One region of the Mesorhizobium sp. GW821-FHT07A06 genome, then DNA from elsewhere that is predicted to be linked to it. Evidence: predicted binding sites of a transcription regulator. Region 1 holds the regulator's gene; the other holds the start of a gene.
The links. The regulator PhoB, encoded in region 1, activates phosphate uptake and scavenging genes when phosphate is short. The targets are predictions, from matches to a motif close to TGTCATNNANCTGTCAT.
Positions count from the first base shown of each region.

Region 2: a site for PhoB is predicted at 10,958-10,974, ahead of AC07SZ_RS18950 (YdcH family protein). Genes of this name have one in related genera too.

Region 1 is NZ_JBWKRC010000005.1:484,418-498,802, reverse strand. It holds gene AC07SZ_RS19600 (sugar ABC transporter permease) at 1-11, opposite strand, end outside; gene xylF (D-xylose ABC transporter substrate-binding protein) at 157-1,197, opposite strand; gene AC07SZ_RS19590 (ROK family protein) at 1,470-2,714, shown strand; gene phoB (phosphate regulon transcriptional regulator PhoB) at 2,911-3,600, opposite strand; gene phoU (phosphate signaling complex protein PhoU) at 3,620-4,327, opposite strand; gene pstB (phosphate ABC transporter ATP-binding protein PstB) at 4,354-5,157, opposite strand; gene pstA (phosphate ABC transporter permease PstA) at 5,154-6,005, opposite strand; gene pstC (phosphate ABC transporter permease subunit PstC) at 6,009-6,992, opposite strand; gene pstS (phosphate ABC transporter substrate-binding protein PstS) at 7,060-8,115, opposite strand; gene AC07SZ_RS19555 (PAS domain-containing protein) at 8,648-12,811, opposite strand; gene AC07SZ_RS19550 (hypothetical protein) at 13,028-13,348, shown strand; gene AC07SZ_RS19545 (hypothetical protein) at 13,384-13,620, opposite strand; gene AC07SZ_RS19540 (DUF2865 domain-containing protein) at 13,740-14,385, opposite strand, start outside.
Region 2 is NZ_JBWKRC010000005.1:374,357-388,741, reverse strand. It holds gene AC07SZ_RS19005 (transporter substrate-binding domain-containing protein) at 1-478, opposite strand, end outside; gene AC07SZ_RS19000 (Lrp/AsnC family transcriptional regulator) at 481-1,215, opposite strand; gene rpmF (50S ribosomal protein L32) at 1,344-1,526, opposite strand; gene AC07SZ_RS18990 (biosynthetic peptidoglycan transglycosylase) at 1,667-2,428, opposite strand; gene AC07SZ_RS18985 (polyprenyl synthetase family protein) at 2,651-3,568, shown strand; gene AC07SZ_RS18980 (SDR family oxidoreductase) at 3,624-4,379, shown strand; gene AC07SZ_RS18975 (response regulator) at 4,493-6,832, shown strand; gene AC07SZ_RS18970 (Stf0 family sulfotransferase) at 6,839-7,600, opposite strand; gene AC07SZ_RS18965 (chloramphenicol phosphotransferase CPT family protein) at 7,655-8,206, opposite strand; gene AC07SZ_RS18960 (lytic transglycosylase domain-containing protein) at 8,245-9,099, opposite strand; gene ispG (flavodoxin-dependent (E)-4-hydroxy-3-methylbut-2-enyl-diphosphate synthase) at 9,105-10,358, opposite strand; gene AC07SZ_RS18950 (YdcH family protein) at 10,710-10,889, opposite strand; gene AC07SZ_RS18945 (YdcH family protein) at 11,125-11,328, shown strand; gene AC07SZ_RS18940 (IclR family transcriptional regulator) at 11,362-12,150, opposite strand; gene AC07SZ_RS18935 (transporter substrate-binding protein) at 12,321-13,151, shown strand; gene AC07SZ_RS18930 (amino acid ABC transporter permease) at 13,225-13,890, shown strand; gene AC07SZ_RS18925 (amino acid ABC transporter permease) at 13,892-14,385, shown strand, end outside.

The DNA of each region.
Region 1 (14,385 bases):
GTGTCGGTCATGATTTCCTCCCACCGGCCGGCCATCCGGCACGGATGCCGGAACGCAGCCTAGAAGCTATCCGCCTGAGGCGGAAACACAAATTTTTTTGAGAAAACGCCGCGGCTTTTGGGCCGCGGCGTCGATGTCGAACCGTGCTGCGCCGTTCTAGTTGCAGGCCGCGACGCTGCCGGCGGCGACGCCCGCGCAGACTTCGTCCTTCTTGATCCAGCCGGCATCGATGACGAGATTGAGATTGTCCTTGGTGATGGCGACAGGGGTCAGGAACAGCGACTTGACGGTGTTGCCACCAGGTGTCGTGAAATCCTTCACGCCGGCAATGTCGGTCATCTTCTTGCCGTCAGCCAGCTGCGAGGCGATCTCGGCGGCATTCTTGCCGAGCTCGCGCGCGTCCTTCCACACCGACACGGTCTGGGTGCCGAGCGCGATGCGGTTCAGCGCGGCATGATCGCCGTCCTGGCCCGACACCGGCACGGTACCGGCAAGGCCTTGCGCCGTCAGCGCCGCGACGACACCGCCTGCGGTGCCGTCATTGGCGGCAACCACGGCATCGACCTTGTTGTCATTGGCCGTCAGGAACTGTTCCATGTTCTTCTGGGCGTTGGCGGGCAGCCAGCCGTCCGTATAGGCCTCGCCGACATTCTTGATCTTGCCGCTGTCGATGGCCGCCTTGAGCACTTCCATCGAGCCCGAGAACAGGAAATCGGCATTCGGATCGGCTCCCGAGCCCTTGATGAAGACATAGTTGCCTTCCGGCTTGACCTTGAACACCGCGCTGGCCTGCAAGCGACCGACTTCCTTGTTGTCGAAGGTCAGGTAGAAGACGTCCTTGTTCTCGATCAGTCGGTCATAGCCGACGACCGGAATGCCTTCGTCCAGTGCTTTCTGCACCGCCGGGCCGATCGCCGAAGCATCCTGCGCCAGGATGATCAGCGAGTTGGCGCCCTGCGAGATCAGGCTCTCGACATCGGTAAGCTGCTTGCCGGGATTGGACTGCGCATCGGCGGAAATGTACTTGTCGCCGGCGGCCTCGATCGCCTTCTTCATGGCGGCCTCGTCGGTTTTCCAGCGCTCTTCCTGGAAGTTCGACCACGAAACACCGATGACCTTGTCCTTCGCCTGCGCGACCGACGCAAGCGTCAGCGACATGGCGACACCCGCCAGGATGGCGGCCGTGAATCTCTTCATGATATCCTCCCTGCGCCGCGTATGGCGCGACCAAACTGACCCGAAGGCCGGCACAGAGGCTCTATTTTTTCGAGCCTCAAAAAAAATACTGGTCCATCGTCGAAACGCTGTCAACATCGATTCTGATGGATATTGAGGTGTCGCGGACTTTTTTTCGAGCCCCGCAATAAATAAATGACAGCACCATCCGCTTCTGCCAGTATTTGTCCCGGTTGCCGGCAGTGTTCGAGGGGCAGGAAGAACCGCGGCGACCGGGGAGGATGTGGGAAAGTATGTCGGTCGGAATCCGCCACGACGATCTGCGCCGGCGCAACCGCGCCATGGTGATTGCGGCCGTGCGCCGGGCCGGCCAACCGTCGCGCACCGAGATCGCCGCGACCACCGGCCTCAGCCATTCGACCATATCGGCGATCTCTTCCGACCTGATCGGCGAAGGCATCCTGGCCGAGGGCAAGCCGAGCGAGGCCGGTGCGCTCAAACGCGGCCGGCCACAGGTCGGCCTCGGCCTCAACCCGGAGGCCGCGGCCATCATGACCGTGGTGCTGTCGCTGAATTTCCTGTCCGTCGCCGTCATCGACTATGCCGGCCAGGTGATATCGGAGGAACAGCGCCGGCTGGACACGCTGACCATGTCGCGTGAGGCGCTGATCGGTGAATGCGTCGCCATTGTACGGCGCCGCCTCGAGGATCCCGATATCGACGTGCGCAGCGTCGCCCGCATCGCACTGGCGATCCAGGGCATCACCGACACCGAGGCCAGGGCCATGCTGTGGTCGCCGATCACGCCGCAGACCGATATCGCCTTCGCCGACATACTGGAAGCCGAGTTCGGCATCCCGGCCACCATGGAGAACGACTGCAACATGATGGCCGTGGCGCTGCGCTGGCGCGACCCCGAACGCTACCGCGACGACTTCATCGCCATCCTTTTGTCGCACGGCATCGGCATGGGCCTGGTGCTGAAGGGCGAGTTGTTCACCGGCACCCATTCGTCGGGCGGCGAGTTCGGCCACATGATCCATCGGCCAGGCGGCGCGCTCTGCCGATGCGGGCGGCGCGGGTGCGTCGAGGCTTATGCCGGCAACTACGCCATCTGGCGCAATGCCAGGCAGCTTGGCGAGGACACCGAGCCGGTCGCCGATGTCAGCGATGCGCAGATGCGGGCGCTCGCCGCCACGGCACGTGAACGGGCCGGGCCCGAGCGCGAAGCCTATCGCAAGGCCGGGGAAGCACTGGGTTACGGCCTCGGCAGCCTGTTCGCGCTGATCGATCCCGCCCCCGTGGCCATGGTCGGCGTCAGCGCCGCCGCCTTCGACCTGATCGAGCCGGCATTGCGCGAGGCGATCGCCCAGACCGCTGGCGGCCAGCACTCGAAATCGATTTCGTTCGACACCGAACCGAACGAGCTGCCCCTGATCCGCGAGGGCTGTGCCATGCGCGCACTGACCTTCGTCGATCAGGAAATCTTCGCGCCGGGCGTGCAGGCGAGAGGGAGTGCTGGGAAGAATGTGGCTTGAGCGAACGCCTGTGCCGATCCCACAGATCAGCGCTGGAGATTGGCCGAGCCCCCTCGAGGTCGTCATCCCTGGCCGGAGCAGGAGCGAAGCTCCGTCGCGGAGACCCTGGGATGACGAAGCCATAAGCTCTGAGCCAACACCAAATGCGTTCTATCCGGGAGCGGATGCAACCCGTCAACGCTTCCGCGCCAAGGACCTAATCCTCACGGATCGCGTAGCCTGCCCCACGGATGGTGCGGATGACGTCGGGCATGCGGCCATTGTTGACCGCCTTGCGCAGGCGGCCGACATGCACATCCACGGTGCGCTCGTCGATATAGATCGTCTCACCCCAGACATTGTCGAGCAGTTGGCTGCGCGAGAACACGCGGCCGGGATGGCGCATCATGAATTCCAGAAGGCGGAATTCGGTCGGCCCAAGCCGGATCTCGCTCTTCTTGCGGTAGACCCGGTGCGATTCACGGTCGAGCACGATGTCGCCGACCTTGAGCACGCTGGACAGCACTTCCGGCTTGGCGCGGCGCAGCAGCGCCTTGACGCGGGCCATGAATTCCGGCGTCGAGAACGGCTTGACCAGATAGTCGTCAGCACCGGTCGAAAGGCCGCGCACGCGGTCGCTCTCCTCGCCGCGCGCCGTCAGCATGATGATCGGCAGCCGTTCGGTCTCGGGCCGCATGCGCAGGCGCCGACAGAGTTCGATGCCGGACACCGCCGGCACCATCCAGTCGAGCACCAGAAGGTCGGGCACGTTCTCCTGCAGGCGGATTTCAGCCTCGTCGCCGCGCGGCACCACCTCGACCTGGTAGCCTTCGGATTCAAGATTGTAACGGAGCAGCACTCCCAGCGGCTCCTCATCCTCCACCACCATAATGCGTGGCGCGATCATCGATTGGTCACCTCTTGCGTCAAGCCGCCGGCGCCGACATCGCCGTCTCGTCCTGTTTGGGGCGGTTGGCGGGCAGTTGCGTGCCGGTCAGGACATAGTACGCGTTCTCGGCGATGTTGGTCACATGGTCGCCGATGCGTTCGAGATTCTTGGCGCAGAACAACAGATGCGTGCAAGCGGTGATGTTGCGCGGATCTTCCATCATGTAGGTCAGGAGTTCGCGGAACACCGACGTGTATTTGACGTCGATGCGTTCGTCGTCGGCGCGCAGCTTCGCAAGCGCGGCGGCATCGCGCGCCGCATACTCCTCGATCACGCCCTGCACCTGGATCAGCACCAGTTGCGCCATGGCGTCGATGGAATGCGACAGGTCGCGCGGCGTTGCGGCGAGACCGACGGTGCCGACGCGCTTGGCGATGTTCTTGGCAAGGTCGCCAATGCGTTCGAGGTCGCCGGCCATGCGGATCGACCCGACGACATGGCGCAGATCGTCGGCCATCGGCTGGCGCTTGGCGATCAGCGTGATGGCGCGATCGTCGAGTTCGCGCTGGCGTGCATCCATGATGGCGTCGTCGGAGACCACGCGCTGTGCCAGCGCATTGTCGGAATTCAACAGCGCCTTGGTGGCACCGCCGACCATCGAGCCGGCGAGATCGCCCATGTCGCTGATCAGCCTGCTGATCTGTCCGAGATCCTCGTCGAAGGCTGCGACTGTGTGTTCGGCCATGATCCTGGTCCTCGTAATGCGTGCGATCAGCCGAAGCGGCCGGTGATGTAGTCTTGCGTGCGTTTTTCGCGGGGCGACGTGAAGATCTTCTCGGTACGGTCGAATTCGACCAGTTCGCCCAGATACATGAAGGCGGTCTGCTTCGAGACGCGCGCCGCCTGCTGCATGTTGTGGGTGACGATGACGATCGTGTAGTCGGCTTGCAGCTCGTCGATCAGTTCCTCGATCTTGGCGGTCGACAGCGGATCGAGCGCGGAGGCCGGCTCGTCGAGCAGGATGACCTCCGGCTTCACCGCCACCGTGCGGGCGATGCACAGCCGCTGCTGCTGGCCGCCCGACAGGCTGAGGCCGCTGGCATTGAGCTTGTCCTTGACCTCCGTCCACAGGGCTGCGCGCTTCAGCGCCTGCTCGACACGGCCGTCCATCTCGGCCTTGCTGATCTTCTCATAGAGCCTGACGCCGAAGGCGATGTTCTCATAAATCGACATCGGGAACGGCGTCGGCTTCTGGAACACCATGCCGATCTTGGTGCGCAAAAGGTTGAGGTCCTGCGAGCGGTCGAGAACGTTCTGGCCGTCGAGCAGCACCTGGCCCTCGGCGGTCTGCTTGGGGTAGAGCTCGTAGATGCGGTTGAAGACGCGCAGCAGCGTCGACTTTCCGCAGCCGGAAGGGCCGATGAAGGCGGTGACGCTGCGCTCGGGCAGCGACAGCGTGATATCCTTCAGCGCCTTCGACTGGCCGTAGTAGAAGTTGAGGTTCTTGACCTCGATCTTGGCCTTGGCCGCCGCCTCGGCGGCGATCGTCATGTCTGGAGACAACATCTGGCTCATTTGTCCTCTCTGCGTCCTGTCAGGCTGCGCGCAAAGATGCTGAGCGCGAGAACCGTCAATGTGATTATGAGTGCGCCGGTCCAGGCCAGTTGCTGCCATTCCTCGTAGGGGCTGAGAGCGAACTGGAAGATGGTGACTGGCAGGCTGGCCATCGGCGCGTTGAGATTGCTGGACCAGAACTGGTTGTTCAGCGCCGTGAAAAGAAGGGGTGCGGTCTCGCCGGAGATGCGGGCAATGGCCAGCAATATGCCGGTGACGATGCCCGAAAGTGCCGCGCGATAGGCGACCGAACGGATGACCACCCAGCGCGGCGCGCCGATCGCGGTGCCGGCTTCGCGCAACGCGTTCGGCACCAGATTGAGCATGTCCTCGGTGGTGCGCACGACGACCGGGATGACCAGGATGGCCAGCGCGACGGCACCGGCGATCGCCGAGAAATGCCCCATCGGCCGCACCATCAGCTCGTAGACGAACAGACCGATGATGATCGATGGCGCCGACAGAAGAATGTCGTTGATGAAGCGCACCACGGTGGTGAGCTTCGAGAAGCGGCCGTATTCAGCCATGTAGGTGCCGGCCAGCACGCCGATCGGCGTGCCGACGATGATGCCGATGATGGTCATCACGATGCTGCCGTAGATAGCGTTGAGCAGGCCGCCGGCGTCACCGGGCGGCGGGGTCATTTCGGTGAACACCGACAGCGAGACCCCCGACAGGCCCTTGTAGAGCAGTGCGCCGAGGATCAGCGCCAGCCAGGCAAGGCCGATGCCGGCGGCGATGACGCACAGCGTCATCATCACGCCATTCTTGCGCTTGCGGCTTTGGTGAAGCGACGCGGCTGTCGACATCGGTCAGGCTCCCGTGCGGGCATCGATGCGCATCAGCATGTAGCGTGCGATGGCAAGGATCAGGAAGGTGATAACGAACAGGATCAGGCCGAGCGCGACCAGCGAGGAGGTGTAGAGATCGCCGACGGCTTCGGTGAATTCGTTGGCGATGGTCGCCGAGATGGTCGTTGCCGGCGCGAACAGCGACGTGCTGATGCGGTGGGCGTTGCCGATGACGAAGGTCACCGCCATTGTTTCACCAAGCGCGCGGCCGAGAGCGAGCATGACGCCGCCCATGATGCCTATGCGCGTGTAGGGAATGACGACCCGGCGCGTGACCTCCCAGGTCGTGCAGCCGATCCCATAGGCCGATTCCTTCAGCACCGATGGCACCGTATCGAACACGTCCTTGGTGATCGAGGTGATGAAAGGCAGGATCATGATGGCCAGGATCATCGCCGAGGTCAGCAGGCCGATGCCATAAGGAGGGCCGGCGAACAGGCCGTTCAGGCCCGGAATACCGTGGAACACGCTGATAATGAAAGGCTGCACCGTCGTCTGCAGGAACGGTGCCAGCACGAACAGGCCCCAGATACCGTAGATGATCGAAGGGATGCCGGCCAGCAATTCCACCGCCATGCCGATCGGGCGCCGCAGCGGGCGCGGGCAGAGCTCGGTGAGGAAGATGGCGATGCCGATGCCAAGCGGCACGGCGATCAGGATGGCGATTGCCGAGGTGATGATGGTGCCGTAGATCGGGGCCAACGCACCGAACTTCTCCGTCACCGGGTTCCAGCTTTCGCTGGTCAGGAAGGAAAAGCCGAAAGTCGACAGGGCTTGCCAGGAACCGGCAAACAGCGAGATCGCGACGCCCCCAAGCAGCACCAGCACCAATATCGCGGCGGCACGGGTTGTCGCGTGGAAGATTGAGTCGGTCAGCGCGAACCGTCGAACGGTGGCATCGCGGGAACCTCTGACGGCTGGCAAGGCTTCCTGGACAGCGCTCATGTCAAGCTCGGCTCTTTCGGATTGAAGGGAAAGGAGCGCCACGGTCGCGGCGCTCCTTTGGAAGATGTTACTCGCCGGCGTAGACGGGCTTGCCGCCGGCCTGGATGTCGGCCTTCCACGAAGCCTTGATCAGGTCGACGACGCTGTCGGGGATCGAGACATAGTCGAGCGCCTTGGCGGTTTCCTTGCCGTCCTTGTAGGCCCAGGCAAAGAACTTCAGGGCTTCGCCGGTGGCGGCGGCATCGTCCGGGGCCTTGTGAATCAGAACCCAGGTGGAGGCGGCGATCGGCCAGGTGGTGTCGCCGGGCTCGTTGGTGATGATGACGTTGAAGTTCTTGGCAGTCTTGAAGTCGGCATTCGAAGCGGCGGCGCCGAAGGATTCGAGCGACGGCTCGACAACCTTGCCGGCAGCGTTCACCAGCTTGGAGTAGGACAGGTTGTTCTGCTTGGCGTAGGCGTATTCGACGTAACCGATGCCGCCATCCGTCTGCTTGACGGTGTTGGCAACGCCTTCGCTGCCCTTGGCGCCGACACCCGTCGGCCATTCGACGGCGGTGTCCGAACCAACCTTGTCCTTCCAGTCGGGCGAGAGCTTCACCAGATAGTCGGTGAAGTTGAAGGTGGTGCCCGAACCGTCCGAACGATGCACGACGGCGATGGCGGTCGACGGCAAGGTGAGGGTGGGGTTCAGAGCCTTGATCGCGGCGTCGTCCCAGGTGGTGATGGCGCCGAGATAGATCTGGGCCAGCGTCTTGCCGTCGAGGACGAGTTCGCCCGGCTTGACGCCGGTGAGGTTGACGATCGGCACGATGCCGCCCATCACCATCGGGAACTGCACGAGGCCGTTCTTTTCCAGGTCGGCGTCGGACATCGGCTTGTCGGTGGCGCCGAAGGTCACGGTCTTGGCGATGACCTGCTTGATGCCGCCGCCTGAACCGATCGACTGGTAGTTGAGGCCGATGCCGGTGTCCTTCTTGTAGGTGTCGGCCCACTTGGCGAACACCGGGTAGATGAATGTCGAGCCGGCGCCGGAAAGGTCAGCTGCCATTGCCGCGGAAAGGGTGAAGGTAGACGCCGTAGCCATTGCAATCGCAACGGCCGCCGAGCGGATGAAATGTCTCATGTGGCCTGCTCCTGTTCGGAAGATGGTCTCTCGGCGCCATTCCTAACCGGCGCCCGCTGAGGCCAATAGCCTTCGATTATAACAGTCGCATGACAGTTTCGTGTCAGCCCGGTAACGCGTCACAAGCACTGGCAAGGGCGGTGGCATCGGGCGGTCGCGGCCCGATCCGAGTTTGCTCTCGGAATCAGGGGCTTGGGCCGCCCGCGAGCCGGAGCCGCCGCCGGATTCGACGGGGCTTTATCAAGGGAAGAAAATCCGGGCGGGAGTGCGTTGCTCAAGGCCAGAGCGTGTCGTGGCCGGGCCATCGCCAAAAACAGGTCCGTTGGGGTAGGTTGACGCTGCTTCTTTGCCGGCGGTCGCTGCTCCCGCCCGTAACTGCAAGGGCGGAATTCGATTTTGCTATTGTCTCGGCTGGGTGCCGACTTTGATATGGTGCGATCGCACCATAGTCATTGCACGCGGGCATGGCAGCAAATCCACGATTGATTCCCTTGGCTTGCCTCTCACATCCCTGGCACCAGGCAACGCGATGCTATCCCGCACTGCGCTGGACCTGGCGGCCGGCGCCGATCCAGCGCTCGACCTTCTCCAGCAGGGCCCTGGGGCTGATCGGCTTGGGCAGATAGTCGTCCATTCCGGCCTCCAGGCACCGCTCGCGATCGCCCTTGAGCGCATGCGCGGTGACACCGACGATCGGGACATGCGTGCCGGTTTCGTGCTCCAGCCGGCGGATCGCGGCGGTCGCCTCGAGCCCGCTCATCTCCGGCATCGAGACGTCCATCAGGATCATGCACGGATTGAGCTTGCCGAAGGCGTCGAGCGCCTTGCGGCCATTGCCGACGATCTCGAAACCATAGCCGGTTTCGCCAAGGATCTGGGTGAAGACCATCTGGTTCACCTCGTTGTCCTCGGCCACGAGGATGTCCAGCCTGTGTCCGCCACCACCTGTGGCAGGCGGCCTGGGGCGAATCGGTGGCGGCTGCAATTGCGCACGTTGTTCGGACAATGCCAGCGGCGGAGAAGCGTCAGGCCCCTCGCCCGCGAGCGGCTGGGCGGCGTGGCCATCCGTGGCGTGGCGATGGCGCTGTATGGTCGCGACCAGTGTCTCCAGGAGCACCGAGGAACGCGCCGGCTTGATCAGCTGGGCGTCGATGCCGAGATCGCGGTAGCTGGTGTTGGCGAGCGACTGGTCGACCGAGGTCAGCATGATGATCGGCGTGTCGGCGAGACCTTCGGTGTTGCGCACGATGCGCGCCATTTCGGCGCCGCTCATCCCAGGCATCTGGTAGTCGAGCACGACGCAGTCCACGGGCACGCCGTAGGCGGCGGCCGCGATCAGCACCTTGAGGCCCTCGGCGCCGCTTTCGGCCGCGCAGGAATCGAATGTCCACGAGACCATCTGCTCGGTCAGGATGGCCCGGTTGACGGCATTGTCGTCAACGATCAGCACCCGTGCGCCCGTCACGTCCACCGGCATTATGCGCTGCCCGTTCTGCTGTCCGGCCCTGGGCAGCGTCACGGTGAACCAGAAGGTCGAGCCCTTGCCCTCGGCGCTCTCGACGCCGATCTCGCCGCCCATCAGTTCGACCAGCCGTGAGGTGATGGCAAGGCCAAGCCCGGTGCCCTCGTGCCGCCTCGTCGAGGAGGTGTCGACCTGGCTGAATTTTTCGAAGACCAGCTTCAGTTTTTCCTCGGGGATGCCGATCCCGGTGTCGGTGACCGAGATCGTCAGCCTGGTTCCGGTCGGGACCCTCTCGCCGGTCACGTCGACCAGCACATGGCCTTCATCGGTGAATTTCACCGCGTTGCCGAGCAGGTTGGTGACGATCTGCCTGATGCGGCCAACGTCGCCGATAAACAGGTTTTCGAGCCCTGGCTCGACGCGCACGATGAGCTCGAGGTCCTTTTCCTTGGCACGCGTCGACACCAGCGTCGCCACATCCTCTATCGCCTCGGCGAGGTTGAAGGGCGCCGGATCGAGCACCATCTGGCCGGCATCGATCTTGGAGAAATCCAGGATGTCGTTGATGATGGTCAAGAGCGCGTTGCCCGACTTGACGATGATGTCGGTGAACGTCTTCTGCTTCGGATCGAGATTGGACTTGGCCAGCAGTTCCGCCATGCCCAGCACACCGTTCATCGGTGTGCGGATTTCATGGCTCATATTGGCGAGGAATTCCGACTTGGCGCGGTCGGCGAGCACGGCGCGCTGGCGCGCCTCGCTGAGCTCCGCCTCGCGCATCTTCAGCTCCGTGATGTCGGTGGTCGATCCGATCAAGTAGAGCGAACCGTCCGACGCGATCATCGCGCCCTTGCGCGCGAACTGGTGGCGCACGCTGCCGTCGGGGAGCGTCACGCTCTCCTCGATCTCCTGGGTTTCGCCGGTGCGCAGCACGGCCAGATCGCCGGCCACGAAGGCCTCGCCATCAGGGCCGAAGATCTCGACATCGGTCTTGCCGATCGCCTCTTGCTTGCTGAAGCCGGTGAGGTCGCACCAGCCCTTGTTGACATAGAACTGCCTGAGGTCGGAGCGCTTGGCGTAGATCGACACCGGCACATTGTCGATCAGGCTGCGGAACACCTCGTTTTCGCGCATGCTCTCTTCCAGAGCCCGCTCGCGCGCCTTGACGTCGGTGATGTCGGTGCTGGAGCCGACCAGATGCACCGATCCGTCCGTCGCCACCAGGCGGCTCTTGCGCGTCATCAATTGCCGCACCGTGCCGTCGCGATGGGTGACGGGTTCCTCGACCTCGCGCACGGCGCCGGTCGCCACGACATCGGTGTCGTCATGGCTGTAGCCTTCCGCTTCCGCGGCGCCAAACAGCTGGCGGTCGGTCCGGCCGATGACATCTTCCTTGGCGAGGCCCGTGATCGCGCACCAGGCCTTGTTGACGAATTCGATGCTCAGGTCCTGCGCCTTGATGAAGGCGGCCACCGGCAACTCATCCATGACGTGCCGGAACAGGTCGATCTGGCGCATTGAGTCGCGCAAGGCCGCTTCGCGGCTCTTGATATCGGTGATGTCGACGCGCACGCCGATGAACGTGCCGTCATCGGTGCGCATGTCGTAGACCTGATACCAGCGTCCATCGGCATTGAGGCGCTCGTAGGAAGAATTTGGCAGCCGATAGCGCGCCAATATGCTGTCGAGCCAGCGTTGGGGATCGGGTTCGTAAAGCCTGTCGATCCCGCTATCGCCGCTCGAGCGGAAATAGCCGACTGAGTGGCCGAATTCCAACGCCTCGCGAAAATTCCGGCCGGGCTGCCAGAAAGGTTTCAGCGCCGGCAGCGTATCCTGCAGCTTGTGGTTGGCGAAGACGAACTTGTCGTCGCGATCGTAGATGATCACGCCCGCCGGCAGCGATTCCAGCACGCTGGCGAGATGCTTGCGCGCATCTTGCGCCTCGATCTCGCGCCGCTTCATGTCGGAAATGTCGAAGAGGAAGCCGGCGACATAGTCACGGCCGCTTGCCATGCGGACGCGGTTTTTCCTGACAATGCGCGAACGAGCGGCGCCTTCATCGTCGAAATTCTCTTCGACTTCGTAGATTTGTCCCGTCGACAGGACTTCCCGTTCGCTGCGTTCGAAGAGCGCGGCCTGGGTCGGCCCGAGGAAATCGCCACCCGGTCTGCCAAGCATGGCTTGCGGCGTCTGGCCGAACAGGTTCGCGAACGCCTCGTTGACGAAGACGAACCGGAGATGATCGTCCTTGACGAAAATCGGATCCTCGACGGCGTTGATCACCGCCTCCGCGAGCCGCGCCTTTTCCAGAGCATCGGCGAGCTCGGCGTCGCGCAGCTTCAGCTCGGTGACGTCGTAATAGGTCAGCAGTCGCTTGCCACCCGACAAGGCGGTGATGGAAAACAGCATCGTCTTGCCGTCGGCATGGCGGAACTGGCGTGCCGAAACGCTGCCGGCACGGATCTCATCCAGCCGGCTGGCGAGATAGCGCTCCCAATCCGGCTGGGCGATGTCGCCATAAATACCATTGCGCCGATTGATCTCCATCAACAGGCTGAAGGGTGCGCCGACGGCCACATCGCCTTCCGACATTTTGGAGATGTCACGATAGGCCTTGTTGATGATCAGCGTGTCGAGCTTCGCATCGAGAAGCACGATCCCCATGCGCATGGCGTCCATCGTCCGCTCGAGATCGGCAAGGTGCCCGGCGGTGTCGCCGCCGACCGGCGGTTCCTGCCTCGGCTCCATGTCTTCGAACGCGATGTCTTCGAAAGCGCTGGCCAGTGCGGTCACATTGCGGCCTATGCCGCGATAGCCGGCAAATTTTCCTTCGCTGTCGAACCGTGGGAAGCCTGAAGTCAGCACCCAGCGACAGCCGGCGCGGCCGCCCTTCAGTTCATAGACGAAGTCGCGGAAAGGCCGGTGTGCCTCCAGATCCTCCAGATGCGCCGCCGCGCTGCGCTTGCCTTTCAGGACCTGGTTCAGGAAATCGAAGCGGAACCGGCCGAGCACATCAGCCGGATCGATGCCGGTGGCCGCCTGATAGGTGGGTGAAAGCCAGGAGAATCGCAGCTCGGCGTCGGTTTCCCAGATCCAGTCCGAGCCTGCCTCGACCAGTTGGCGAAGCGCGTCGGCCGAATCCATGTCCGCGCACGCTGGCGCGTCATCGCGATGCACCGCCTTGCCGGACCCACGCTTGCCGCGCGCACCGATTGCTTCGTCCGCTTCCGCCATGCTGTCCCCACCCCGAAAATCAAGGTCGAACCCTCCCTCCGCGGTTCGTCGGCGGAATGTGCCCGAGAAGCATTAACGATCCGCTAACCTTAACGGCACGACCGGCACGCTCCGCCTGCGTTATTCCGCCCGGTTGTCGTGCGGACCAAGGCCGCGTTATAAGCTCATACAGGGGTGTTGCTAATGTACGCACGGATAGGGCCTTTCTTGCTGGGCGTGACACTGCTTTTCGGCAGTGGCTGTTCGCGCAGCTATGACGGCACGGTCATCATCCCGCGGCCGCTCGACGCCAGGCGCTTCTGGGAACGGCCGCCCCCCAATGTCGATTACGCGCCGCAGGTCGACAATGACGCCTTTCCGGTGCCGCCGCAGCCCCCCGGTCAATTTTCCGAACGCAGGATTTCGAAACCTGCCGTACGGAGACGACACCAGACGAGGCTTTCACCGCCGTCGCCCGCGTCGTCGGAGCCGGAAAAACAACTGGCGTGCAGGAACGTAAGCGCACCGGGTCAGCGAGTCCGCATGGTCTGCGACTGATCCCTGGAAGTACAAACCGAAGTCGCGGACAGCCCCTACAGCGATGCCGCGCCCTTCTTCGGCTCCTTTGCGCCGAGCTTGTCGAGCGCGAACCGAACCTGGCGCAAATCGTCCTGCCAACCGTCATCATCACCCATCGAACTCTCCGAAGCTGCCCGTTGCAGCCCACGGGCCTCGGATTCGATCTCACGCAACTCGGCGATCTTCTGTTCGGTGGACAGGGATTCGTCCTCGACGATTTCCTGCACCCGCATTTCCCGGAACGTGGCCATGGCGTTTCTCCTGGCTGATGTCGATCACAACGCCGTGAGCGCCCCCTCCGTTCCAGCTTTGCTGCCGCACCGACAACCCGCTGCAATCTGTATCCGCGGAACGGGATGAAGGACGTGGTTTATTCCGCCGGGAAAAAGGCCGGGCCGACCACGCGCACGGTCCGCTTGCCGGCCTCGATCGACTGCAATTGGACAACACCCGGGGCTCCGGCGCCGGACTGCGGGATTGCCGCGACGCTGCCTAGGTCCGGCTTCGGCTGAGGCAGGGGAATGATGGCATTGGACATGTCTGTCGGCGTCACCGTCCTTGCCCTGAGTTCGGCAACCCGCTGATAATAACGTTTGACGTCACAGGCCTTGAAATTTGCATCGTCCCGATAGCGGAAAGCCGATGGCAGTTCGGTGTAGGGCTTGCGCGTATCGAGCGCGACCATCTTTTCGGTTTCCAGACTGGCATCGCTCAACGTGTAGAGATCGACGGCCGGGTCATCGCAGATATAACGGCACTGATCGGCCATTCCCTTGAGATCGCCGCTTCCGGCGAATTGTGACTTTGGCGCCGGGAAGAAATATCCGTCCGACAGCCGCACGCAAAACAGCATCGCATTGCCGGCATAGGTTGCTCCACCCGTTGCGGATTGGGTCTTCGGTGCCGAGCGCTGCTCCTTCGCCCCGGACGTGCAGCCGAGCGCGAACCGAGCCTGCAGGCCCGATATGTCCCGGCCGGAATTGGACGCGGCAGCCATCTGGCGCTGCACCTCTGTC
Region 2 (14,385 bases), 110 kb from region 1:
GCACGGACGAGGCAAGCTGCGTTGCCACCACCATGCCGCTGATGTCTTCCGGCTTCTTGATGCGCTCCTCATCGGCGCGCACCACGATGACGTTCTCGAACGAGCCCGTCGGCCTCGTGTAGGCATATTTCGCCGCCCGCTCGGCATTGATGCCGGTCGAGGTCGCCATCAGGTCGAACTTCTTCGCCAGCAGGCCCGGCAGCAGCCCCTGGAACGGCAGGTTGAGCTGGTCGAGCTTCACGCCGAGCTGGCTCACGACATAGTCGAGAATGTCCTTGTTGTAGCCGACGATCTGGCCGTCGCGGACGAACTCGAACGGCTCGAAGGCCGCCTCGGTACCGACCACGATGGTGCCGCGCTGCTTGATCTGGTCGACAAGCCCGTCGGCATGAGCGGCGGATGCGAAGGACAGGAAGAGCGGCGCGGCGGCAAGCAGGGACAGGACGCGGCGGCGCGATGCGGAAAGGAACTCACCCATTGTTACCCTCTTTTTTCTTCGGTTTTGCTGCGCTGGTAGGCCCGGCCCGAGTGCTTGAACACACGGCCGATCATGTAGCTCTCTGAATCCTTGATCCCGGGAACGTTCGCCAGTTCGCTGACCAGGAAGTCATGCAGGCTGGTCGTTGATGGCAAAGTGAGTTGGATGATGATGTCGAACGGCCCGGTCATGGCGTAGACGCTGTCTACGAACGAATATTCCGACAGTTTCCGGGCGACGCTGATGATGTGCTCGCGATCGACATCGAACCCGACAATGGCGGCGATGCCGACATCGCTGCGCAAGGGGCGCACGACCGCCTGGATGCAGATATCCGGATCCTCGAGCACGCGCGCCATTTTCCGCCGCACCGTCGCTTCGGTGACGCCGATGCGCTTGGCGATATCGACGCTCGACATCCGCCCGTCGACCTTGAGTTGGGAAAGCACCGCCTGTTCGGTGTCGTCGAGATCACTCGTGCTGACGAAATCCCACATGCAATTCCCCATTGATGTCGATTTCCGACTATAATTTTGAAAATTACATAAGAAAACGCCAATGACAATCCCGCCTGCGCCGAAAAACACCGAGAGAAGGCCCCTCGATGGTCGGATGAGATGCTGGAAGCTGGGCTTGGCTTTGAGGGAATTAGCGTCGATGGGCATCAGCCGGGGAGGATCGCGCGGCGCGCGGGTATCCGACGCGCTTGGGCACAGCCCCCTTGGAGGCAGCCTCAAGGCCTTGTCGGTATCCTGGAGTGGGGACGATGGCCCGGGCGTCGGCTCTGCTTGTTAAGTTCCGCCAAACGCAAAAAGACCGGCCAGAGGCCGGTCCTTTGTAACTCAAACCTTCAAAAAAGCTGGTCTCAGCTTTCCTTGGGGGTCAGCACTTGGCGACCGCGATACATGCCGGTCTTCAGGTCGATATGGTGCGGGCGGCGCATCTCGCCGGAATTCTTGTCCTCGACATAGGTCGGGGCCTTGAGGGCGTCGGCCGAGCGGCGCATGCCGCGCTTGGACGGAGAGGTTTTGCGTTTCGGAACGGCCATGGATATGCTCCACTACATGGTCAAAAGCCCCGCCCGCCCTCGTGAAAGGGCCATGTCGGGGCCTAAATCTGAGAAAGTCGGGTGCCTATACACGCCTGACACTGTTTTGGCCAGCACTACAGTGAATTTTTTTGAGCTGGCTATTCCAGACAGCCGACATAGGCGCCCGAACGGCCGGCACGCCGCTCGATCAGATTGGCGAGTCTTCTCAGGCCCGGCCCGGGTTTTGCCGGATTGCGGGCGATCGGATTGGGCAGCGTGACGGCCAGAAGCGCTGCCTGCCGTCTGGACAGCTGTTTTGCCGGGATGCCGAAATGGTGCTGCGCCGCCGCCTCGATGCCATAGATGCCGGGACCCCATTCGGCGATGTTGAGGTAGATCTCCATGATCCGCCGTTTCGACATCACCGCGTCGAAATAGACGGCCAGCGGCAGTTCGACGACCTTGCGCACCGAACCCAGCGGCCTCGACCACAGGAACAGGTTCTTCACTGTCTGCATGGTGATGGTCGAGGCGCCGCGCGTCGCCTCGCCGGCCAGCGCATCGTCGACGACCCCTCTGAGTTCGCCCAGATCGACGCCGCGGTGGAAGCAGAACTGGCCGTCCTCCGACATGATGACGGAATGGGCCAGCACCGGCGCGACATCGTCGATCGAGACCCAACGCCGGTCATAGCCGGAGAAGGTCGTCAGATCCTTCAGCATCAGCGTCGACACCGGATGCACGAAGGACGGCAGGTAGAGAAAGGTCAGCACTATCGGGATCAGCGCTAGCACTGCGGCCGCGATGAGGCCGCGCCGGACCCAGCGCCTGAGACTGCGGCGGTTCACGCCGCGCGATCTCGTCGCCATGTCCAGCTTTTCGGTTTCATGATCGACGATCGGTTCCGCCAAGCCGCCCAACCCGTGCCAGAGAGATCGTTTTGAAACTCGCTCCTGTGCATCACATGACGGTGTTTTCGAGAACCGGAGCGGAGCGTACATTCGGGTACGCAAGCACAGGAAGCGCGGAAAACGCCATCAAATGACCGCAGGAGGAGAGTTTCCAAACGGGCTCATACCGCTCCGGCATAATGGCGCTTGCCTTCTTGCGCAACGTCTGAGTGTCGGCTACCGCTCCCGGCCATGACGAATGACGACGAAATGGCGTTCGAAATGGCGCTTATCCGGCGGGCAGCCGCCATTGAGGTGCTGCTGCGGCGGCTGCTCGACGATCGCCCGCTTTCGGGCGAGATCGCGCGGCCCGATCGTCTGATGGCCGCGATGCGCCATGGCGTGCTGAACGGCGGCAAGCGCCTGCGGCCGTTCCTGGTCATGGAAAGTGCCGCCCTGTTTTCGGCCGATGGCGAAGCGGCGCTGCGCGTCGCGGCGGCGCTCGAATGCGTGCACTGCTATTCGCTGATCCATGACGACCTGCCGGCGATGGACGACGATGATCTGCGCCGCGGCCAGCCGACCGTGCACAAGGCCTTCGACGAGGCGACAGCCATCCTGGCCGGCGACGCCTTGCTGACGCTGGCCTTCGACATCATCGCTGGCGAGGCGACCCTGTTGCCGGCCGAGCGGCGGGCCGCCCTGGTGCTGGCGCTTGCCCGCGCCGCCGGTGCCGGCGGCATGGTCGGCGGCCAGAAACTCGACCTCGAGGCCGAACAGGCAGCGCCCGACGAGGCCGGCATCATCCGGCTGCAGGCGATGAAGACCGGCGCGCTGATCCGCTTCGCCTGCGAGGCGGGTGCCATCATCGCCGGCGCGCCGGCGGAGGATCGCGAACGGCTCGCCGAATTCGGCTCGGCGATCGGCCTCGCCTTCCAGCTTGCCGACGACCTGCTCGATTTGACGGCCGACGCCAGCCAGATGGGCAAGGCGACCGGCAAGGACGCCGCCGCCGGCAAGGCAACCCTCGTGGCGCTGCATGGTGTGAACTGGGCGCGCAGTCAGTTGCATGGTCTTGTTGGCCAGGCGCACGCGCTGCTCGACCCCTATGGCGACAAGGCGGCGCTGCTGAAGGAAGCCGCGACCTTCGTCGCGACGCGCAACAGCTGACGGCAGGCCCGATATCGGCGGTGCGTGGCGAGAGGCAAATGGGAGATCAGCTTCGATGTCGTCCAATCTGTTCGATCTCAGCGGGCGCCGGGCGCTCGTAACCGGCTCGTCGCAAGGCATCGGGTTCGCTCTGGCCAAGGGCCTGGCGCAAGCCGGAGCAAGCGTGATCCTCAACGGCCGTGACGCCGCGAAACTCGGCGCGGCGGCGGCGCAGATCGCTGCGGCGGAAACGCTCGCCTTCGACGCGACCGATCATGACGCGGTCCGCGCGGCGATTGACAATTTCGAACTGTCCGGCGGGCCGATCGACATATTGGTCAACAATGCCGGGATGCAGTTCCGCACGCCGCTTGAAGATTTCCCCGCCGATGCGTTCGAGCGCATGCTGCAGACCAACGTCGCCAGCGTCTTCCATGTCGGTCAGGCGGTCGCACGCCACATGATCAGGCGAGGCCGCGGCAAGATCATCAACATCGCCAGCGTGCAGACAGCCCTCGCCCGCCCTGGCATCGCGCCCTACACGGCGACGAAAGGCGCGGTCGGCAACCTGACCAAGGGCATGGCGACCGACTGGGCCAAACACGGCCTGCAATGCAACGCCATCGCTCCCGGCTATTTCGACACGCCGCTCAATGAGGCCCTTGTCGCCGATCCGGCCTTCAGCGCCTGGCTTGAAAAGCGCACCCCGGCCGGCCGCTGGGGCAAGGTCGAGGAACTGGTCGGGGCCTGCGTGTTCCTGGCCTCCGATGCCTCGTCCTTTGTCAACGGTCATATCCTTTATGTCGACGGCGGCATCACCGCATCGATCTGATCCGTCACGATGCCTCATGCAGGAGCAACGGCGCCGGCCGCGCGAACGAAATCTTAATGTAAATGAAGCGTAATCCCGGTCGTTAAAATAATGCGTATGTGTTGGGGTTGCGCATGCCGGAATATTCTTCCTTCATCCGGTTTGTCCGGATCCGCTACCTTTCAGGACTGCTGATTTTCGCGCTGGCTTCCATGGCCATCATGATTGCGCTCGACCGTGTCAATTCCTTCCGCCATGACATCGATGCGCTGAGCAGCAACCTCGTCGTCTTCACCCGCGACCTGCGCAACGCGACCAGCTTCGCCGAGACGACCGGGTCCGCCTGGCGCAACGAAACGCGCGATGCGCTGACCGCTTCTGCGCGTGATCATTCCGAACGCCTGACCCGCGAGATCGACACACTGACCGCCCAGCTCGCCGCCATACGTCCGCGCCTGTCGGCCAAGACCATCAACGAACTCGAAGCCTCTTCCGTCAACGGGGATCTGTTCTGGTCGCCGCGCGACATGGTGCGCAACCTCAACCTGATGTCGGTGGCGCAAAAAGCCGATGAATGGAGCTACCGGGAAATCCGCAACCAGAACGACCTGTTTGTGCAGCCGATGCTGGTACGTGTCCGCACCGCGATGGATGACGAGCGCCATCTGGCCGACGCTTCCAGCGACCGGCTCCTGCTGTGGGCGAGCGGCCTGCTGTTCGGCGTCCTGGCCATCGTCGCCTTCTGGATCTTCCGGCCGATGGAGCAGGCGATCCGCCGCGCCTTTGCCCAATCGGCCGAATCCCTGTTCAAGGCCGAGGCCGCCGACCGTGCCAAGTCCGAATTCCTGGCCAATATGAGCCACGAGATCCGCACGCCGATGAACGGCGTGCTCGGCATGGCCGAGTTGCTTGCCAAGACCGAATTGACCGCGCGCCAGAAGACCTTCACCGACGTCATCGTCAAATCGGGCAATGCGCTGCTCACCATCATCAACGACATCCTCGATTTCTCCAAGATCAATGCCGGACAGCTCACCCTGGACCCTGCCCCGTTCCGTCTCTCCGAAGCGGTCGAGGATGTGGCGACGCTGGTTTCGGCCCGTGTCGCCGAAAAGAACCTCGAACTGATCGTGCGCGTCGATCCGCGCCTGCCGGCCCATGTCGTCGGCGACGCCGGGCGGTTCCGGCAGATTGTCACCAATCTGGTCGGCAATGCGGTGAAATTCACGGAGAAGGGCCATGTGCTGATCGATGTCGGCGGCGAAACGGTCAACGATGTCGTCCAGCTCAAGCTGCGCGTCGAGGATACCGGCATCGGCATCCCGGCCGAGAAACTGCAGAACGTGTTCGAGAAATTCGCGCAGGTTGACGGGTCCTCGACCCGCCGCCACGAAGGCACCGGCCTGGGGCTTGCCATCGCCGCGCGCCTCGTCGACCTGATGGCCGGCAAGATCGGCGTCGAGAGCGAGATCGGGCGCGGTTCCGTCTTCTGGTTCGCGGTGCCGCTGCCCGTGCATCATGCCGAGGCGCGCGACGCGGTCGTGCCGGTCGACGTCACCGGCGCGCGCGTGCTGGTCATCGACGACAATCCCGTCAACCGCGAGATCCTGCTCGAGCAGCTCAGAAGCTGGAGCTTCGACTGCGCGGCAGCCGAAAGCGGCGCCGTGGGGCTCGCCTTCCTCGATCGCGCCTGCCAGTTGGGCGCCAGCGTCGACTGCATCATCCTCGACTACCAGATGCCCGGCATGAACGGCGGCGATGTCGCCCGCGCCATCGCCGCCGACAGCCGGCTGTCCGCCATCCCGATCGTTATCCTGACCTCCGTCGATCAGGTCGATTTCGGCAAGATGATCATCGACTTCGGCATATCAGCGCATCTGACCAAGCCGGCACGCTCTGCGATCCTGCTCGGCACGGTCATCTCGGTTATCCAGAAGGCTCGCTCACAGACCGGCAAGGCGCATTTCGTTCGCGAGCCGGTCCAGCCGATGCCGCAGGCGGCTCCGCCTGCCTTCACGGTCATCCGTGGCCCTGCCGTGCCGGCCATTACAGTGCCGGAATCGGCCACCGCGCCGAACGGCCCGATCGACATCCTCATCGCCGAGGACAATGAGGTGAACCAACTGGTGTTCGGCCAGATCCTCAACGGGCTTGGCCTCAGCTACCGCATCGCCGGCAACGGCCGCACGGCGGTCGAGATGTATCGGTCGCTGCATCCGAAACTGATCCTGATGGACGTCTCGATGCCCGAGATGAACGGCTACGAGGCAACCCGCGCCATCCGCGCGATCGAGGCCTCGTCGGGCGGCCACATCCCGATCGTCGGCGTCACCGCGCACGCGCTGAAGGGCGATCGCGACAAATGCATCGAGGCCGGTATGGACGACTATCTGCCGAAGCCGGTCTCGCCGGATCGCCTCGGCGCCAAGATCGGCACATGGCTCAGCGAAACGGTGGTGGCCAAGACGGCCTGATCCAGGTCACGGCGCCAGGCGGGCCGCGTCAAGACGATAGCGGCGGATCCAGTCGATGCTTGTCTCGTCGGCGAGCCTTGCGACGCCCGGCCGGATGTCGTCGGCATTCGGAGGCTGAACGCCGAGAGCATCGCATATGCCCAGTAACGCCGCCGCCGGATCGGCGGATAGACGCTCATAGCCAACCCGCAGCGGCGTTATGCCTTGCGCTGTGAACCAAACGTTCCAGGCCACGTCATAGGCTTCGAGTTCGGTAAGCTCCCCTTTGATTCGCTCGAAATCATATTGGGGGTCTTGCGCCGGTCCGACCCTCTCGATTTCGGTTCCATCGGGCGCGACATGCCAAAGACCTGTCTGTTGCGCCTTCACCAGGGAGACAGCCTGCGCGAGCTTGTTCTCGCGCGACAGGTGTATGTAGAGAGTTCGGCCAAAGGCCTTTGTCAAACGCGCCGTGTCCGACGCCAGCCCTGGGAAAATCCGGTCGAGGATCGCCGAAAGCTCATCCAGGTTTTCGCGCATCAGGCGCAGGCCGAAAATCTCGGTGCCGCCCTTGCCGGCGGTGATTGCCGCATCGAGATAGGCGACATCGAATGCAAGCTCGCCCATCGTGTCGCGGCCGGGCAGTCTCCACTCCTCGGCCCACTCCGGCACGTCCTGCCGCCGATAGAATGAGTGCGGATCGCCTGATGTCCCGGTGGATGCCAGGAGCTTGCACAGCAAAGTGCTGCCGGTTCTCGGCGTGCCGCAGATGATATAGGTGTCGAACATCCCGTTGCCCTTGTCGTTTCACAGGCAGGGCAAGCCCGGCCGATCCATCGGCGCCTATAGTCGAAATTGTTGCTGGATGCGACGGGCGCATTCCAGCGGGGTGAGATGGCTGGTGTCGACCTCGAGATCGTAGACTATGCCCGCGTGCACGCGCCCATATTGCCAGCGCGCCAGGCCCGGCCGCCTGTCGGCCCTCTGGGCTTCGCGGGCTTCCAGGACCTCCAGCGGCGCCATGACGCCAACCCGATGGAGATCGAAGGCCGACAGCAGTTCGACATATTCAGGCATTTCACCGTTGCACAGCACATCGTCGACGATCAGGTTATTGCCTTGCCCGGCCATGGCGGCGACGGCGTGGCGCATGCCGCGCAGGGCACGTGCTCCCGTCGGGTCGGTCCTGATCACGACCGACGGCTGGCCGCCTTGCCGGATGGTCTCGTAGGAAAGGCCGTCGGCATGATCTTGCAAGGCATCGGGCAGCATCTCGATGAAGGTGTCCATCTGGACATGCAGGAACGGTTCGGCGGTTATTGTCTGCAACGCCCTGGCGATCGAACTTTTGCCGGCACTGCCGACGCCATTGAGCAGGACGATCCTGGCATTCATGTTCGATTCTCTTTCAAGCATCGAGCCGGCTTCAGCCTTTAACGGTTGCGCACCACCACGCAGGCCCCGCCGACGCTCTGCAGTTTCTGGCAAATGACATTGGCGGCGGCGCGGTCGTCGATTCCGATCCTGACCGCGTAGATGCCGCGCCGGCCGATCGGCGTGCGCACCCGGCTCACCACCGGATCATGGCCGGCAAGCAGGGCCGGAAACCGGCTCCTCACCCGCAGCCACTGGCTGATCGCGGCACTGCGGCGGAAATTGCCGGCCACCTGGACGCCCCACGGCTTGACGTTGATCGAGGCCATCGCCACGGTCTGGGACATGATCACCGGCAGCTTGCGGCAGGCGACGGCAAAATCCGTCTTGGCGTCGAGCGGCGCGACCTGTCCGGCATAGGCGGGGTCGGTGAACTTGTCGACCGGCTCGCCCATGATGTCGAAGACATAGCTCTCGGTCTCCATCGGCAGGAAACCGCCCGAACCCAGCCAGCGCGACACCCGGCTTTCGCCGGCATTGTAGGCGGCGGCCGCCAGGCCAAGATTGCCGTAGCTGGTCTTCATTTCGGCGAGATACTTCGCCGATGCCGGGATCGCCTGGTTGATGTCGAAGGAATTTTCGAGCCCCCGCATCTTGGCGGTGCCCGGCATGAACTGGGCGATGCCCTCGGCGCCGACGGGGCTGACGGCGTTGGGGTCGAAACGGCTTTCCTTCCAGATCAGCCGGGCGAAGAAATCCCGGGGCAGGCCGTTCTGGTCGGCATGGGCCTGGATCAAATTGCAGACCTTGTCGATCAACCGCTGCTTGGCCGATTGCGGCGGATCGGCCTGGGCAAGCGTCGACCAGGCCACACTGCACAGGACTATCAGCGCCACCCGGGGGAAACGCCGCATCTGGCCTACTCTGCCGCGGCCTTGCCGCTGCGACCGAACCGTTGCTCGATGTAGTCGGCGACCATTTTCTCGAAATCCGCCGCGATCGCTGGCCCGCGAAGCGTCGCCGCTTTCTTGCCGTCGACGAAGACAGGCGCCGTCGGCGTCTCGCCGGTGCCGGGCAGCGAAATGCCGATATCGGCATGCTTGGATTCGCCCGGGCCGTTGACGATGCAGCCCATCACCGCGACCTTGAGGTTCTCGACACCCGGATATTTTTCGCGCCAAACCGGCATGTTCTTGCGCAGATCCGCCTGGATATTCTGGGCGAGTTCCTGGAACACGGTGGATGTCGTGCGGCCGCAGCCAGGGCAAGCGGCGACGATCGGCACGAACTGCCGGAAGCCCATCGTCTGCAGTAATTCCTGCGACACCTGCACCTCGCGCGTGCGGTCGCCATTCGGCTCGGGCGTCAGCGAGATGCGGATGGTGTCGCCAATGCCTTGCTGCAGGAGGATGCCCATCGCCGCCGACGAGGCGACGATGCCTTTCGACCCCATGCCGGCCTCGGTGAGGCCCAGATGCAGCGCATGGTTGGAGCGGGTGGCGAGTTCCGTATAGACGGCGATCAGGTCCTGCACGCCGCTGACCTTGGCGGACAGGATGATCTTGTCGCGGCCCAGGCCGATCTCTTCGGCCATCTCGGCCGACAGGATCGCCGACTGCACGATCGCCTCGCGCGTCACCTCCTGCGCCGTCAGCGGAAAACCCTTGTCCTGATTGTCATCCATCAGCCGGGTCAGGAGTTCCTGGTCGAGCGAGCCCCAATTGACGCCGATGCGCACCGGCTTGTCGTGCTTGATCGCCATCTCGACGATATCGGTGAACTGCCGGTCCTTCTTGTCCTTGAAGCCGACATTGCCCGGATTGATGCGGTATTTGGCCAGTGCCTCGGCGCAGGCCGGATGATCGGCGAGCAACTTGTGGCCGATATAGTGGAAGTCGCCGACCAGCGGCACATTGATGCCGAGCCGCTGGAGCCGTTCATGAATGCGCGGCACGGCGGCCGCGCTCTCGTCGCGGTCGACGGTGATGCGCACGATCTCGGAACCGGCGCGGTGCAGTGCTGCAACCTGCGCGACCGTCTGGTCGATATCGGCGGTGTCGGTGTTGGTCATCGACTGCACGACAACCGGAGCGCCGCCGCCGACGACCACGCCGCCGACATCGACGCCGACCGAGGTGCGGCGAGGGAAGGGAAAGGAAAAATATCCGGTCATGCCGGCAGCCTTTTGTCTCTGAAGTCCCGTGCGTCCGCTCGGACGCACAAGCACTCCCCGGGGCCGATGCGCTGAAGTCCGGGCATGAGGTGGAGGAGCAAAGATGGCTTGTCAATGGCGACAGGTCGCCACTGGCCCCGAAATAACCCGCAAGCAGTTTCCAGGCGCCGGAGTTTTGACCCGGTCGCTCGGCTTCGGCCAATCTCAAATGTTTAGGAGGGTCCATCGAGAGGACCGACTGGAAGTCCTGCTGCGGCTTATAACGTAGCGCTGAAAATCAAAACCCACTACACCGGCGGCGGCTGCCGCCGGCAAGCAAGACCGCATAGTGGCGGCTATGTCAGTCGGGCATCAATGCGTGGTTGGTTGCGCTTTCAGTTTCTCAATCGCATCCTTGAGTGCCAGCTTGCGTCGCTTGAGATTCACGATTTCGAGGTCGTCCACCGACGGGTGGTTCATCGCGTCATCGATTTCGCGTTCGATGTCGCCGTGTTTCCGCTGCAACTCATCAAGATGGGATGCAAGAGACATGATTGGTTCTCCCTTTCATGGTTTCCCCGATTGCAGCCGCCAAGGCGCGTCCACCGCAGGTCGCTTCTGTGACGGCACAATGACACTTTGCCACCTTCCGACAGTGATGTCGAATGCTGCGTGGTAGCATTCCACGGCAATGTGAAATGTGATATGGGCTGCGCGCCGGTGGCAGAAAGTGCCGCCCCCGCCCAACAAGGCCCAGTTTTGGGCGCCGCAGTGCAGACGGTAGAGAATGTCCGATCAGGAACAGGCCGATATTCGCCTCGAATTTTCCCGGCTGAAGCAGGAACACGCCGATTTTGACGCGGCGATCAACGCGATGATCGCCACCAATTGCGACCCGCTGCAGATCCAGCGCATGAAAAAGAAGAAGCTGGCGCTGAAGGACCGGCTGATGAAGCTGGAAGACAAGATCATTCCCGACATCATCGCTTGAGCCGCGGGCCGCGCGATCCTCGTCACGTTTCGCCTATCCGGCGATGGAGAGCCTGCCGGCGCGTTCGCGCAGCAGGCCGATGAGACTTTCGGTCCGCTCCTCGGTCGTATCGATCGGAACCACAAGGCACATCGTCGCCTCGACCTTGCCCGGCGCTGAAAAGACCGGCACGGCGAGACATTTGGTGTAGGCGTCGACGAGCCCCGAGGTGACGCAGTAGCCGGTGACCCGCGCCTTGGCGATGTCGGCGATGAAATCATCCAGCCGCAGCTTGCGGCCATCGGGCAGCACGAGATCGTCCTGCGACACCATGTCCTCGATCGCGGCCCGCTCCAGCCCCGCCAGAAGCAGCCGCCCCGAAGCGGTCCAGGGCAACGGTATCTGCAGGCCGGTGGCCGAGCTGATGCGGAACGGCCTGGTGCCGGGACTGGAGTGGACGATGGTATAGCGGCCACTCTGCAGCATGCACAGTTCCGAGGTTTCCCCGGTCTCCCGCGACAGATGGTCGACCTCCTGGCGCCCTCGCCGCAGCAGGTCATTGCCGCGCACATAGTCCATTCCATAGAGATAGAGCTTCTTGCCGAAATAGACGCGGTTGCCGTCGCCGGCCATTTCCAGCAGGCCCGCGTCGACCAGCGAGCGCACCAGCGTGTAGGTCGTCGAGCGCGGCGCGTTCACCCCCTTGGCAAGGTCGCCGATGCCGATCGCGCGCTGCGTCGTGTGCAGGAAGTCCAGGATCTCGAGCACTCGGTTGAGGCCCTTTTCGCGGGAAGCCGTCGTCTTTTCGTCGGCCGAAACGGCCAAGGCATTGCCATCTTGCATTGTCGATTCCTGGTGTTAGTATCTGTCTTGTACAGGATACATGCGTCTCTTGTAAGAGACAATTTTCTTGAAATCACCGACGTGTGTCTTGCCTGTGCATGGGGAACACAACACGAAAGGAGGTCGCCGTGAACGACACATCCGGAAGACGTGATTTTCTGAAATTGGGAATGGCTGGACTGGCCACCGCCGGCGTGCTGGCAACCGTAGATGCCCAGAAGGCCGCGGCCCAGGCCGCGTCCGACAGCCTGCTGCGCACCGTGCTCGACCGCGGCAAGCTGATCGTCGGCACCGGCAGCACCAACGCGCCCTGGCATTTCGAGAACGATGCCGGCGAACTGGTCGGCATGGACATCACCATGGGCCGCATCCTGGCCAAGGGCCTGTTCGACGATCCGACCAAGGTCGAGTTCGTCATGCAGGATCCGGCGCAGCGCATCCCCAACGTCACCACCAACAAGGTCGACATCACCATCCAATTCATGACGATGACGGCGCAGCGCTCGCAGCTGATCAACTTCACCCGGCCGTACTATGTCGAAGGCGTTGCCCTGCTGACGCTTCCCACCGCCGAGAACAAGACCTTCGACAAGCTGCTTGCCGGCGGTTCGGCGACGCGCATCTCCATCCTGCAGAATGTCGACGCCGAAAGCTCCGTGCACTACGCCCTTCCGCAGGCGCAGGTGCTACAGATCGACACCCAGGCCAACGTGCTGCAGGCGCTGGAATCCAAGCGCGCCGATGCAGCCGCCGTCGATCTGTCGACCGTGCGCTGGCTCGCCTCGCGCAATCCGGACAAATATTTCGACGCCGGCAAGAGCTGGTATTCGATGCTCTACGGCGCCGCGCTTCGGCAAGGCGACCTCGACTGGCTGACCTTCGTCAACCAGACCTTCACCATTGCCATGTTCGGCCATGAATCGGCGCTCTATGACGCCGCCTTCAAGGACTATTTCGGCCAGGAGCCGCCGGCGCGTCATCCGGGTTTCCCGGTCATCTGACCCAGCAGGCGGAAGGGGCATTCCGCGCCCTTCCGCCTGCTTCCTCCGACGCCCTTCACACCGAGGCGGACGCATGGGCTATGCCCTCAATTTCAATCTGATCTGGCGGCATTTCGACAAATTGTGGGGCGGTCTGCTGCTCAGCCTCGAGCTTGCCGTGATCTCGATCGCCATCGGCGTCGTCATCGGGCTGGTGCTCGCGGTCTGGTACGTTTCGGCCGGGCGGGTGGTGCGCGCGATCATCGCAGCCTATGTCGAATTCATCCGCAACGTGCCGCTGATCCTGCTGGTCTACCTTGTCTTCTACGGCCTGCCCACCGTGGTCGACCTGGCCTACAGCGCGCCGACCTCGTTTGTCCTGACGTTGTCGGTCTATAGCGGCGCCTATCTGGTCGAGGTGTTTCGCTCAGGGCTAGAGGCTGTCCCGCGCGGTCAACTCGATGCCGGCAAGGCCATCGGCCTGACACCCTGGCAAAGGCTCATCCATGTGCGCCTGCCGACCATGCTGCGCATCACGCTGCCGGCGCTGTCCAACACCTTCATCTCGCTGTTCAAGGACACTTCGATCGCCTCAGTCATCTCGGTGCCCGAACTCACCTTCGGCGCCCAGTGGATCAACTTCAACACCTTCCGCATCGTCGAGGTCTATCTGGTGACGACGGCGATGTATCTGGTGACCGGCTACGCCTTGCTTTTTGCGCTCAGGCTGGTCGAGCGCCGGTTCAGGGCGGCGCGCTGACATGCTGAGCCAGATCCTCTACGCTCTGCCTTTCCTCGCCAAAGGCTTCGCCCTGACCCTTTGGGTATCGCTTCTGGTCGTGGTCCTGTCGCTCATCGCCGGCGCCCTGCTGGGTGTCGCCCTGGTCTATGGTCCCGCCCCGTTGCGCTGGGCGGTGCGCATCTTCTCGGACACCATTCGTGGCATTCCGATCCTGGTGCTGATGTTCTTCGTCTATTACGGCCTGCCCGCCATCGGACTTCATCTGCCGTCGTTCTGGGCGGCGGTGCTGGCGCTGACCCTGTTCAAGACGGCGCAGGTCATCGAATATCTCAGGGGCGCGGTCGCCTCGATTCCGAAGGGACAGTCCGAGGCTGCAATGGCGATCGGGCTGACCTTCAGCCAGCGGCTGACCTACGTCATCTTCCCGCAGGCCTTCAGGCGCTTCCTGCCGCCGTGGATCAACGGCGTCACCGACGCGGTCAAGGGCAGCGCGCTGGTCTCGCTGCTCGGCAT